Regions from separate parts of the Marinobacter sp. BSs20148 genome, predicted to be linked through region 1. Evidence: predicted binding sites of a transcription regulator. Region 1 holds the regulator's gene; each other region holds the start of a gene.
What was found. The regulator sigma-54, encoded in region 1, starts transcription at its own class of promoters, with help from an activator protein. The targets are predictions, from matches to a motif close to ANTGGCATNNANNTTGCTNT.

Region 1 (4,246 bases):
ACGCGAAGTTAGAGGAATTGCTAGCCGAGTTTCACATCAATCACATCCGCGACAGTATGGGTATGGCACTGTCTGGGGGCGAGCGTCGCCGGGTAGAAATTGCTCGCGCTCTGGCTATGGAGCCCGCTTTTATTCTGTTGGACGAACCCTTCGCCGGGGTCGACCCAATCTCGGTTAGCGACATCAAGCAAATCATTCGCCACCTGCGCGACAAAGGCATAGGCGTATTGATCACCGACCACAACGTGCGCGATACGCTGGACATCTGCGAAAACGCCTACATTGTATCCGGCGGCCATATTATTGCTTCCGGCAGCTCCGCTGAAATTTTTGCCAATCAACAAGTCAAAGAGGTCTACCTAGGCAACGAATTCCGGTTGTAATGAACCTTAGAAGTGGGTTTGCGATGACATCGCCACAGGTGAATCGGTTGATTCCCCGGCGAACTCTAGTAGACTCGGCAGAGAACTTGCTTGTGAACGCAAACCCCGGTTAGCCAACCTTTTTTAGTGGCTGCCACGCGCCAACCGATCGAGTAATGGATTTCCAAGAATGGTAATGAAAGCTTCTTTGCAGCTCAAGCTGGGCCAGAGCCTGACCATGACGCCCCAGCTCCAGCAGGCGATTCGCCTGTTACAGCTTTCTACCCTCGACTTGCAACAAGAAATCCAGCAGGCGCTGGAATCCAACCCCATGTTGGAAGCACCGGAAGACGACGATCACGGCGACGAGGAATCCACGCACGCGGACACGAACAACGATCAAAACACGGACTCCAGTGCAGACGATCGTGGGATAGATAGTGGGATAAATAGCGGGGTGGACGGCACCGCTGAAAGCGCAGCAGAGACATCTTCAGACACCAGCAAAGACTGGGACGAAAACGAAAACGGTCCCGACTGGGCCAGCGAAAATGAAATACCCGATACCTTGCCAGACGACCTGCCGGTAGATACGGCCTGGGACGACGTGTACCAATCTGCGCCGGCGCCGGCCAGCAGTAATGGCGACGATAACGACTACGATTTTGAAACCCGCAACTCGCCCACTGAAACCCTGCGCGATCACCTGGAGTGGCAGCTAAACCTGACCACCATGACGGAACGCGACCGCGCCGTTGCTCACGCCCTGATGGACGCTGTTGACGAACGCGGCTACCTGACCAGCTCGCTGGCCGAGATTTATACCGGCCTGCAGGACGAGCATGACGACGACCCTCTGGAACTGGATGAACTGGAAGCGGTACTACGACGCCTGCAGTTTTTTGACCCACCCGGTGTGTTTGGTCGCGACTTGCAGGAATGCCTTCTAATCCAGCTGAACCAGATGCCACCAGACACCCCTTGGGTTTCTCAGGCGCGCATGGTCATCACCCACTACATCAGCCTGCTGGGCAACCGTGACTACGCCCAACTGCTGCGCCGTAGCCGCCTCAAAGAAGACCAGCTAAAACAGGTACTGGCGCTGATTACCAGCCTGAACCCGCGCCCCGGCAATGTGATTGACCAAACCGAACCGGACTACGTAATTCCAGACGTGATTGTGTACAAGCGCAACGAGCGCTGGCGGGTAGAGTTGAACCCAGAAATTGCACCGCGCATTCGTGTCAATGCCAGCTATGCTTCATTGATAAAGCGTGCCGATAGCAGCGCTGACAACACCTACATGCGGGATCAGTTACAAGAGGCTAAATGGTTCATCAAAAGTCTGCAAAGCCGCAACGAAACGCTGCTAAAAGTGGCTACCCGTATTGTGGAATACCAACAGGGTTTTCTAGACCAGGGGGAAGAAGCTATGAAGCCGCTGATCCTTTCGGAAATCGCCCAAGCCGTAGAAATGCATGAATCTACCATCTCCCGGGTAACCACCCAGAAGTTCATGCACACACCTCGCGGCATTTTTGAGCTCAAATATTTTTTCTCAAGCCATGTCAGTACCGATGCTGGCGGAGAATGTTCTTCAACCGCCATCCGCGCCATGATAAAAAAACTGATAGCCGTCGAAACCTCCAAAAAACCGTTGAGCGACAGCAAGATTGCCGCCATGCTTGGGGAACAGGGAATCCAAGTGGCGCGGCGTACCGTGGCCAAATACCGGGAGGCACTGCAAATACCTCCATCGAACGAAAGAAAGCGACTGGTGTAGCAACACCGACCTAACAACACCCATGCGATAGCAGGAGAAGCCTATGCAACTCAATATTTCTGGCCATCATGTCGAACTGACCGAAGCACTCAAAGAGTACGTGAACGAAAAGTTCCAGCGCCTGGAGCGCCACTTCGACCAGATAAGTAACACCAATGTGACTCTACAGGTGGAAAAATTGCGCCAGATAGCCGAAGCTACCGTAAATATTAGTGGTGGCGAATTGCACGCTAAGGCAGAAAGCGAAGACATGTACGCAGCTATTGACGCTCTGGTGGACAAACTGGACCGCCAGATTCTCAAGCACAAAGAAAAGCAAGTATCCCGGATGCACGGTAACTAACACCGGATACAACGCGTAAACGCTTCACGCGCTGCGGCATGGCACCATGCCGCAGCCTTTTTTTTAATGGAAGTACCGTCGACCCATGAGCGAGACATCCCTGACAATAGAAACCATCCTTGCCCCGGAACTGACACTTTGCAACGTGCCAGCGTCCAGCAAGAAAAGGGTTCTTGAGTTTATTGCAGAGCAGATTCACCTGCATAACGCCACCTTGGGCGACACTCAGATATTCAGCAATCTGATTGCCCGCGAGCGCCTGGGGTCCACCGGGATCGGCCAGGGCATCGCCATTCCTCACTGCCGCCTGGAAGGCCTGGAGCACGTTATTGGCCTGCTCGTCACCCTTAGCGAGAGCGTGGACTTCGATGCAATTGACAACCAGCCGGTAGATTTGGTGTTTGCTCTGGTTGTACCAAAAGAAGCCACCAGCGAGCATCTTGAGCTGCTTAGTCAGCTTGCAGAAAAATTCAACGATCGGGCTTTTTGTGACCGCCTGCGCCAGTCGGAAGATGCCATTACCCTATTTCAGCGCATGACCTCCGGACGCTAGTCTGTCTTGGCCTGATCCACTTCGACCGTTCGCAATCAAAGGGTTATTGACGATGAAACTGATTATTGTTAGCGGCCGTTCCGGATCGGGTAAAAGTACCGCCTTGCACGTTCTTGAAGATCTGGGTTTTTACTGCATCGACAACCTACCCATTGGCCTGCTGTTCCCGCTGACCAGAGAAGCGGCCGCACAAGAGCCCGCCGGCCGCCTGCACAAAATGGCGGTGAGCATAGACGCGCGCAACCTGTCCGGTGAGCTGGCCAATTTCGAAGATATTCACCGACGCCTGAAGGACACAGGCATCAGTGCTGAAATCATATTTTTAGACGCCGACGAGCAATCTCTACTGCAACGCTTTCATGCTACCCGACGCAAGCACCCACTGAGCGACGATCACACGTCATTGCGCGAAGCCATCAGCTCGGAAAAAAAACTGCTGGAACCCTTGTCGAATCTGGCTGACCTTTACATCAACACCACTGGCATGGGCATGTACGATTTGCGGGACATGGTCAAACAGCGGGTGGTCGGCCGCAAAGACCAAGAACTGGCGCTGCTGTTCCAGTCATTCGGTTTCAAGCACGGCGTACCGGTTGATTCAGACTACGTATTTGACGTGCGTTGCCTGCCCAATCCCCACTGGGACACCTCTCTGCGCAAGTTTACCGGCATGGACCAACCGGTGATCAAGTTTTTGGAAAACGAACCCATGAGCGCAAAAATGGTGCAGGAAATCATCGCTTTTCTGACCTCGTGGCTACCGGCATTTGCCGACAGCAACCGCAGCTACATGACTATTTCCATTGGCTGCACCGGCGGCCAGCATCGCTCGGTTTACGTCTGCGAGCAAATGGGCGCCCACTTCCGCCAGCACAGCAATAACGTGCAAGTACGTCACTCCGAACTACTGCACCTGAAAACCGTACAGGACGCCTGATTCAACCATGATCCGCCGCCAGCTGTTTATCATCAACAAACTGGGTCTGCACGCCCGCGCAACGGCCAAACTGGTGGCCACAGCGTCTGCCCACCAAAGCAAGGTCAGAATCGCTGGAAAAGGCCGTGAAGTGGATGCAAAAAACATCATGCAGGTAATGATGCTGGCCGCCAGCCAGGGCACGGAAGTTGAACTGATTGCCGACGGTGAAGACGAGCAACAGGCCATTATCGCGCTGACAGAACTGATCAATGATTACTTTGGCGAG
Region 2 (4,246 bases), 1.0 Mb from region 1:
AATTCGCCGCTACTGCGGTAACCGAGCATCAATATGATCATCGCAGCAAGCTGAACCGCTGCCAGTCCCAGCCAGCTAGTCAAAAACGGGTGTAGCGGATCGTCACCTCCAATCGAGGCAATTTCCGGACCGACCCAGGCCGCAACCAATCCACCTAACAGAACGCGGGCTGCTGCGGTGCCGGCTAGCTTGGGAGGGACAGATTCCATAGCGGCAAAGCGGTACTGATGTACCACTGCAAGCCCGCTGCCGCCGAGTACCGCCGCTAGACACAAAAGGGCAAAAGAACCTTGCCAGGAGGCCAAGGCACCCACCCCAGCCGCGATCGTGCCCATAACCGTGCCCAACATCATAACCGGCTTGCGCCCGACGCGAGCCATAAGCCAGGTGGCCGGTTTGATAGACAACACCGTACCCACCACCACGAACGCAACCGGCAAGGTCGCGTATTCAGGGCTACCGGCCAGCGCCCGGCCCTGAATGCTGCCAATAAACACGATAAATGGCGCCGTGCACATGGCCATCGCCTGCGCCGCAATCAACACCCATACATTTAATGGCATAGTTTATTTCTTTCGGTAGATAATACCCGGACTGCACTGGACCATCTCGTACAGGTCAGTTAACCCTGTAAGGGATTCCGAAGCGCCCAGTATAAGATAGCCGCCCGGGTTCAAGGACGCGTGAATACGGGTAAGAATGTCGCGCTTGTGCTCCGCGGAGAAATAAATCAGCACGTTGCGGCACATGGCAATATCAAACTTACCTAGAAGATACCGCTCTAATAAGTTGATTTCCTTATACTCCACCATCGCTTTTATCTGTGGTTTGATCTGCCAACTGCCGTTGACAGCAGCGGTAAAAAACTGTTTTTGCCGCTCCGGCGACAAGCCCCGGCCAATAGCAATAGCTTCATATTCGCCGCGTCGCGCCGCGTCCAGAACCGTTTTGGAAATGTCGGTGGCAACAATCTTCACATCACGCAGGCGCCCAGGACGCGAGCGGCGATACTCTTCGATCACGATTGCCGTGGAATAAGGTTCCTGCCCGGTGGAGCAGGCCGCCGACCAGATGCGTAACGGTTGTGCCATTTTACGATCAGCAAAATCAGGCAGCAAAATATCCTGCAAAATGCGGAACGGATGATTGTCCCGAAACCATAGAGTTTCGTTGGTGGTCATGGCATCAATAACCACCTCGCTCAGATTATGGCGGCCCGGACGCTTCAAGCGATCGAGTAACTCGCCAAGAGAGCCTAGCTGATTGTCTTCCAGAATCCGGCGCAGCCGACTCTTCACCAGATACTGTTTATTGTCGCCCAGCAGAATGCCGGATGCGTCCTGTAAAAAGGTTTTGAACGCAACGTATTCCTGAGGAGTAATTTCAGCTTTCATGCGTTCTCGATTCTGACAGCCTGTGAAGTAACACGTTTATTTTCCATCAATAATATCCATAACCCGCTCGGCCAGTTCGTCGGGGCTGAATTTCGCCATAAAATCGTCTGCACCCACTTTCTGAACCATTGCTTTATTAAACACTCCGCTCAGGGACGTGTGCAGCATAATAAACAGTTCGCTGATCAGCGGATTTTCTTTGCAGCGCGCAACTAGTGTATACCCGTCCATTTCAGGCATTTCAACGTCAGAAATCATCATCGAATGATGATCCGTCGCCTTCGAACCGTCGGCGGTGATCTCTACCAGATAGTCCAACGCCTGCTTGCCGTCATTATGGGTGACAACATCCATGCCTATCGCTTTCAGGCAACGCTCGATCTGCCGCCGGGCCACACTGGAATCATCCACCACCAACACCGGAAGATGACCTTGAACCCGCGATGCATTGCGGCTGAGGATGTCTTCACCAACGTCTTCTTTTAACGGAGCCACTTCCGAAAGAACCTTTTCTACATCAATGACCTCAATGAGTTTTTCGTCAATTTTGGTGACGGCTGTCAGGTATACATCGCGGCCTGCGCCTTTGGGCGGTGGCAGAATATCTTCCCAGTTCATGTTCACAATACCTTCCACACCACTCACTAGAAAGCCTTGGGTTTTGCGATTGTACTCGGTAATGATCACAAAACTGGTGGCCAGATCTTCTTGAGGGATGGCCGGCATGCCAATCGCCATCGCCAGATCAATAATCGGAATAGTCGCGCCGCGTGTGTAGGCCACGCCGCGAACCACCGGCAGGCTGCTGGGAATGCTGAACAGCTTAGGGCACTGCAACACCTCTTTTACCTTGAACACATTAATGCCATAAATCTGGCGCCCGCGGAGCCGAAACAATAACAACTCCAGCCGGTTTTTACCGACCATCTGCGTACGCTGGTTAACGCTGTCCAATACACCTGCCATAGTTCTTTCTCCCGACGGCCGGGCTAACCGGCACAGTTTTTGCTCGCTTAAGAGTCTTGAAAGAGCAATTTTTCTGACATGCGCCAAAATATGGCGACTGCATATCAAGTTTAACGGCCAGTGCCCGCGAATCGTGATGCCACCGGAATTATTTTTGCGCAGCACGGCCGACTTCACCAACACACCGGCAAAACAGGACGCTTTCACATTATGCGCAACCACACTCTTGTCATCGCCCTGCTCGGCCTATGCCTAAGCTCATTTGCGCTAGCAAACTCTACCGCACACGATATTCACGCTGCAGCTAATCTGTTTTTGCAACAGTTTGCCACAGAACAGGCCGCCGCAGGCTATGAAGTCAGCTATGAAAGTGCAAAACCCGACCCCAGATTGTCATTGGCTGAATGCAATGGTGCACTGGATGTCAATTTCAGCGGTGATCCTTGGAAATCCGGCCAGCCCTCTATGTTGATCGAGTGCAGCGGGGAGCGGCCATGGCGCATGTACCTGAGCGCTACCGTAGACATTCGCGGACAGGCGTTGGTGGCTAGCCGCCCACTCGCCCGTGGCGAGCGCCTCCGCGCCGATATGGTGAGCCTACAGACCGTTGTGGTGAATGCCAGCCGCCGTGGGACCATCGCCAAAGCGCAGTCAATCATTGGTATGGAGGTTCGCCGGCCAATTAACAGTGGCTCGTTGATCACCCCGGATCTGCTTGCTGCCCCTGATGCCGTGGAACGTGGCGACCATGTGATGATCACCGCCAGCAGCGGTTCTTTCACCGTGAGTTCGCGCGGAAAGGCCTTGGCCAATGCAGCTATTGGTGAGCAGGTGCTGGTAGAAAACTTGCAGTCTTCACGGACCATCAAAGGTCGGGTGACTGCACCTGGCCAGGTGCTGATTCCGATGTAAGAAACAAACGAAAACAAGGCGACGCTAACCGGCACTTTCTTGCCGTTACATCGCATAAGCCCTTGCCGCCAAAGCACAAGCGGCAAAAACGAGCCGGCTACTTTTTGTAGAAACATATTAAAGCTTTCCGCGCCGCCGCCGTTACGCAATTATAAGCCATATTTTGCGCCCAAATCGGCGCAGCAACCAATACAGCAGGTAACAACATGTCCGTTGACTTCAATGGAATCAACCAAAGCCAAATCAACACGCAGCGCCCCACCGCCGATAAAGCCGGCAGCGCGGTCAAAAACGCAACTGCAGATCAGGCTACAGTCCAAAGCACGCAGGCCCGCGGTGAGAGTGTTAATTTGAGCAGCCAGGCCCGCGATCTTAAACAGCTAGAGCAAAAACTAGGCGACTTCCCGGAAATGAACGATGAGCAGATTTCTAAGATTCGCAGCGCTCTGGAAGATGGCAGTTACAAAGTAGACGCTCAACAATTGGCCCAGAAAATGCTTGATATGGATAAAAGCATATTCGGATAAATAAATTATGGCCGCTATTGATGATCTAAAACACCTTCTTGCGCAAGATGTCCGCCAGTTGTCTGCTATGGCGGATCTTCTGCGCGATGAGAAAGAGTTGCTGTCTACCTCTGACATCAAACAGCTTCAGGCACTGACCGACGAAAAGAACGCCCAGCTGGAGCAAATTCGCGAACGCGCCAAACTTAAGATTCACGCTTTGGTAGCGATGGGCTTTCGTCCTGAGAGCGGCAATCCTTCCCGCTTCATCGCCGCAGCTGGCTTGACCGAACTCCACCAGCTCTGGCGCCAAGCCGATCAGGCGCTGACCCAGTGCCAGCAGCTAAACCAAAACAACGGCCGGGTCATGGCCCACATGCAAAAACGCCTGGCTAGATTAAGTGATATAGTGCGCGGTTCCAGTAGCCGACAGAAACTCTACGGCGCTGGGGGCCAGCATACGGCGGT
Region 3 (4,246 bases), 1.1 Mb from region 1:
AGACACCTACGGTCCGGAAGCCGATGAAAAAATCCTGTCAAAGCTTCGCAAAGCGCCGCTTCGGGCACCCATGGTGATTATTGCGATTGCGTCACCGGTTGAACACCCGAAAATTCCGGCCCGCGAGCAAGTTTTGTCCGCTGCCGCGAGCACCACCTTGCTTGAGTTGGCGCTTCAGGATGCGGGCTTTGGTGTTATGTGGCGAACCGGGTCTCCGGCTTATAATCCGGCGGTCACAGAGGCGTTGGGTTTGAGCGAGCAGGAATCGGTGATTGGCTTTATTTACACCGGCAGCGTTGTTTCTGCCAAGCCTGCGGTGCCGCGTCTTGAACCGACGGTGTTTGTGTCGCGCTGGCCGCAGTAGCCAGCGCTTATGTGCTCTTTAGGGTATTCTTTAGAACTACTTCTTAGCGCACTCGTCAACGTACCCTTCAGAGGTCGTTCAGTAGCTCCAGCGTGTAGGCCAGACGCTGGGGCGCTGACTCCATTTCCAAAATTTTCTGCATGAGCTCAGGCTCAAAGTGCACTACGCCAAACAGCGCCAGGCTGAACTGACCGTCGGTTTTTTTCTGCCATTCTTCTGATTCCGCCAGTTGTTTTACCGATTTCCGAATCGTCGGGTCGCCGTGGCCCAGAGCGACCAGTCGGTGCAGAATTTTATCCCGCAATTCGGCGCAATCGTGGGTTTCAGTGTCGCTTAGCGGTTGGTCGCTAAGCTCCGTGCATTCATAGATCTGGTAGGGCAACTGCTGGAGCTGCTTGTCGAGCCGGTAGCGCTGCAGTATGTGCACGTTCAGCAGCAGGCGACCGTCTTCCATGGTTTCCAGAAGCTCGCAGCGGCCTGCGCTAAATACGTCGTAGGGCCGATACGTGGCCTGATTAGAGCTTAGCGCCTGCTCCAGAGACTCTGCTTGCTTGCCCGGGCTCAACTGTTTTTCGGTGTGACAGATTGCCAGTAGGGTTTCGGTTTCCAGGCAGTGTTGAATCATCGCGCGGTAGCGCGGCTCAAACACGTGCAGCGGGAACACAGTGCCGGGGAAGGTGACGCACCCGGGAATAGGGAAGATGCAGATTTTGGCCACGGGTTTGCTCCAAGATGGTTGGCGGAAAATGGTCAGCTAAAAGTGGTCGACGAAAGTGGCGTCTACACACTTTACGCTGCCGTTGCGCTAACTGCTCACATCCGGGCGGCAAAAACGTTGTGAGTGGCGAGTGCCTTGAGGGCAGTTGCTTGCCGTTTTTTTGCAGTGGCTTGGGTGTGGCATTGTTCGAGCGGCTCAATACCGACATTATTGAGAGGTTTTTAGCCTTTTAAAGCCTGAAAACAACGCTGCAATCCTGTTAAGGCAAAAATTTACACAGTTTTCACCATTCTGGCATTGCACTTGCTTTTAACTCTTCATACACCTGAAACCGGCAATCTTTCGTTAACCGCCGGCACAGAATTACGGAGGCAGTATGGCAATCAATTTTGACAGTGCACTGGGTATTCACCAATACGCCCTTCAGGCACGCGTTCAGCGCGCAGAAATTCTGGCCAATAATCTCGCCAACGCCGACACCCCGGGCTTCAAGGCCCGTGATATCGACTTCCAGGCGATCATGAAGCGAGCGCAGAGCAGCGCCAGCGGCTTCGACATGAACACCACCAACAGTGGCCATATGAACGAAGGTGGCGGTGCGCCCGGCTCTGCAAGCGACAATGATTTGTTGTATCGCACACCGCATCAGCCTTCGGTAGACGGCAATACGGTAGACGCTCAGCAAGAACAGAGCCGCTTTATGCGCAACGCCATGGACTACCAGGCCAGCTTCCAGTTTCTTAGCAGCAAATTCAGCGGGATTAGCAAAGCGCTGACAGGCCAGTAAGCCGCAGGCAATACAGTGAACACAGGAGATTTTTATGTCATTGGGTAACATTTTCGACATCGCCGGTTCCGGTATGACTGCGCAATCGCTGCGACTAAACACCACAGCGTCTAACATTGCCAACGCCGAAACCGCCAGTTCCAGCACCGGTGAAACCTACCGCGCCCGTAAGCCAGTGTTTGCGGCGGTCCAGCAGTCGCTGTTAAACGGCAACCAGCCGGCGTTCGGCTCCGGGGCAGAAGGTGGTGCCGGAGTTCGGGTGGAAGGCATAGTCGAAAGCGATGCCGAACTGCAGATGCGCTATGAGCCCAACCACCCTGCTGCTAGTGAAGACGGCTATGTGTACTACCCCAATGTGAATGTGGCAGAAGAAATGGCCGATATGATGTCCTCTTCGCGCAGCTTCCAGATGAATGTAGACATCATGAACACTGCCAAGTCGATGATGCAGCGCATTTTAACCCTGGGCCAGAACTAACAGGCGGTAATCAATCATGAGTGCAGTAAACGCAAGCCAGGCAACAGATGTCCTAAGCCAATACCAGCTGAAACAGCAGTCGGCAAGCGGCAAAGGCGAGCTGGGAAAAAATGAATTCATGGAGCTGATGCTGGCCCAGTTGAAGAATCAGAACCCGCTGGATCCGCAAGATAACGGCGAATTTATTTCCCAGTTGGCGCAATTCAGTTCGCTGGAAGAAATGCAGAAGTTGTCTGGCAACGTGGACAGCGTGGTCGGTGAATTCCGCTCTACCCAGGCCCTGCAGGCCTCCGCCATGGTTGGTAAAACCGTGTTGGTGGCGTCGGATTTGGCGATGCTTGGTGCCAGCGGCGAGGTTAACGGAACCGTCGATGTGCCTGCCTCAACCGGTGGCGTACAGGTGTCGATATTGAACGGTTCGGGTGAGTTGGTGCGGCAGATGGAATTGGGCGGCAAGCCCGCAGGTTCTGCCAAGTTCACGTGGGACGGTAAAGACGGCAACGGCAGTGCTGTGCCGCAAGGATCTTATTATACAGTGGCTTCCGGGTCCTATCCCGGTGGTTCGCAGCAGCTGGGTACCATGATGAGCGCAAACGTCGACAGCGTGTCTTTGGGTAAAGGCGGCTCTATTTCTCTGAATCTTGCGGGCATGGGTTCGATTGACCTGTCGCAAGTTCAACAAATTAATTAATACCGGCGTCAGCAGGGGTGAATCATGGCATTTAACACAGGATTAAGCGGCCTCAGGGCGGCGGCGGTAGACTTGGACGTAACCGGCAATAACATTGCAAACGCCAGTACAGTGGGCTTCAAAGGCAGCCGCGTGCAGTTTGGAGACTTATACGCCAACGGCTTTCTAAGCTCTGGCAGCGCTCCGGTTGGCGACGGGGTTAGTGTGCAAAGCGTTAAACAGTCGTTTGGCCAGGGTAACATCAGCTTTACGGATAGCGGACTAGACCTTGCTATCGACGGCGACGGCTTTTTTGTATTGAACAATGGCGGCGAGTTGCGATATTCCCGCGCTGGCCAGTTCGGTACCGACAAAGACGGTTTTGTGGTGAACAATCAGAATATGCGGGTGCAAGGCTTTGTTGCAGACGCCGCCGGTAACTTATCGGGCATTCGTGACGATTTGCAAATAGCGAGCGGTAACCTGGCGCCGCAGCGCACCACCAACCTGCGTACCGACCTCAATCTGGATGCGCGGGAGCAAGTGCTCACGGCAACGCCGCCTAATCCTTTCGACCCGTTAGATCCGACGACTTACAATCACGTTACAGCAACCAACATCTTCGACAGCTTGGGAAATCCCCACGAGGTCACGCAGTTTTATACTAAACAAGCTTCAGCAGGGGGTTCGCAGAGCAATTGGTTGTTACACCTGCAGATAGATGGCGAAGCAGTGGGTGGTGCAGCTGGGTCTACAACGACACCGCCTAACTACGTGCCGTATGAATTGGTGTTTGACCAAAATGGAAATCTGGCCACTGCTAATAGCAATGCAAATGGCGTAATTTCAATCGATAACTGGGTGCCGAAAGATAGGGATTTAAACGCGAATGGAGCGGCATCTGGGGTCGGCGCCACGTTTGACCTGAATTTGGGTAGCGCCACTCAATATGGCAACAACTTCGGTGTCAATGATCAACGCCAAGATGGCTATACCACTGGCCGGCTGTCGGGGCTGGACGTTTCGCAGCAAGGCGTCATTTTTGCCCGTTACACCAATGGCCAGTCGAAATCCCTGGGGCAGGTAGCGTTGGCCAGCTTTTCGAATGCCAACGGCCTATCACCTTCCGGTGATACCAGCTGGGTGGAAACCTTCGAATCTGGCCAGGCGGTTATTGGCAGGCCCGACAGCGGCACGTTGGGGGCGATTCAGTCTAGCTCAGTTGAAGA

Region 2: a site for sigma-54 is predicted at 2,387-2,406, ahead of flgA (flagellar basal body P-ring formation chaperone FlgA). Genes of this name have one in related genera too.
Region 3: a site for sigma-54 is predicted at 1,373-1,392, ahead of flgB (flagellar basal body rod protein FlgB). Genes of this name have one in related genera too.

The regions. Positions count from the first base shown of each region.
Region 1 covers NC_018268.1:2,857,212-2,861,457, forward strand. Annotated here, with positions in the region: gene lptB (LPS export ABC transporter ATP-binding protein) at 1-383, shown strand, start outside; gene MRBBS_RS12965 (RNA polymerase factor sigma-54) at 553-2,145, shown strand; gene hpf (ribosome hibernation promoting factor) at 2,189-2,488, shown strand; gene ptsN (PTS IIA-like nitrogen regulatory protein PtsN) at 2,574-3,041, shown strand; gene rapZ (RNase adapter RapZ) at 3,094-3,978, shown strand; gene MRBBS_RS12985 (HPr family phosphocarrier protein) at 3,986-4,246, shown strand, end outside.
Region 2 covers NC_018268.1:1,843,869-1,848,114, reverse strand. Annotated here, with positions in the region: gene MRBBS_RS08335 (MFS transporter) at 1-563, opposite strand, end outside; gene MRBBS_RS08330 (CheR family methyltransferase) at 567-1,394, opposite strand; gene MRBBS_RS08325 (chemotaxis protein CheV) at 1,431-2,360, opposite strand; gene flgA (flagellar basal body P-ring formation chaperone FlgA) at 2,571-3,272, shown strand; gene flgM (flagellar biosynthesis anti-sigma factor FlgM) at 3,479-3,799, shown strand; gene MRBBS_RS08310 (flagella synthesis protein FlgN) at 3,807-4,246, shown strand, end outside.
Region 3 covers NC_018268.1:1,757,047-1,761,292, forward strand. Annotated here, with positions in the region: gene MRBBS_RS07950 (nitroreductase) at 1-364, shown strand, start outside; gene MRBBS_RS07955 (LON peptidase substrate-binding domain-containing protein) at 432-1,082, opposite strand; gene flgB (flagellar basal body rod protein FlgB) at 1,459-1,869, shown strand; gene flgC (flagellar basal body rod protein FlgC) at 1,904-2,347, shown strand; gene MRBBS_RS07970 (flagellar hook assembly protein FlgD) at 2,364-3,038, shown strand; gene flgE (flagellar hook protein FlgE) at 3,063-4,246, shown strand, end outside.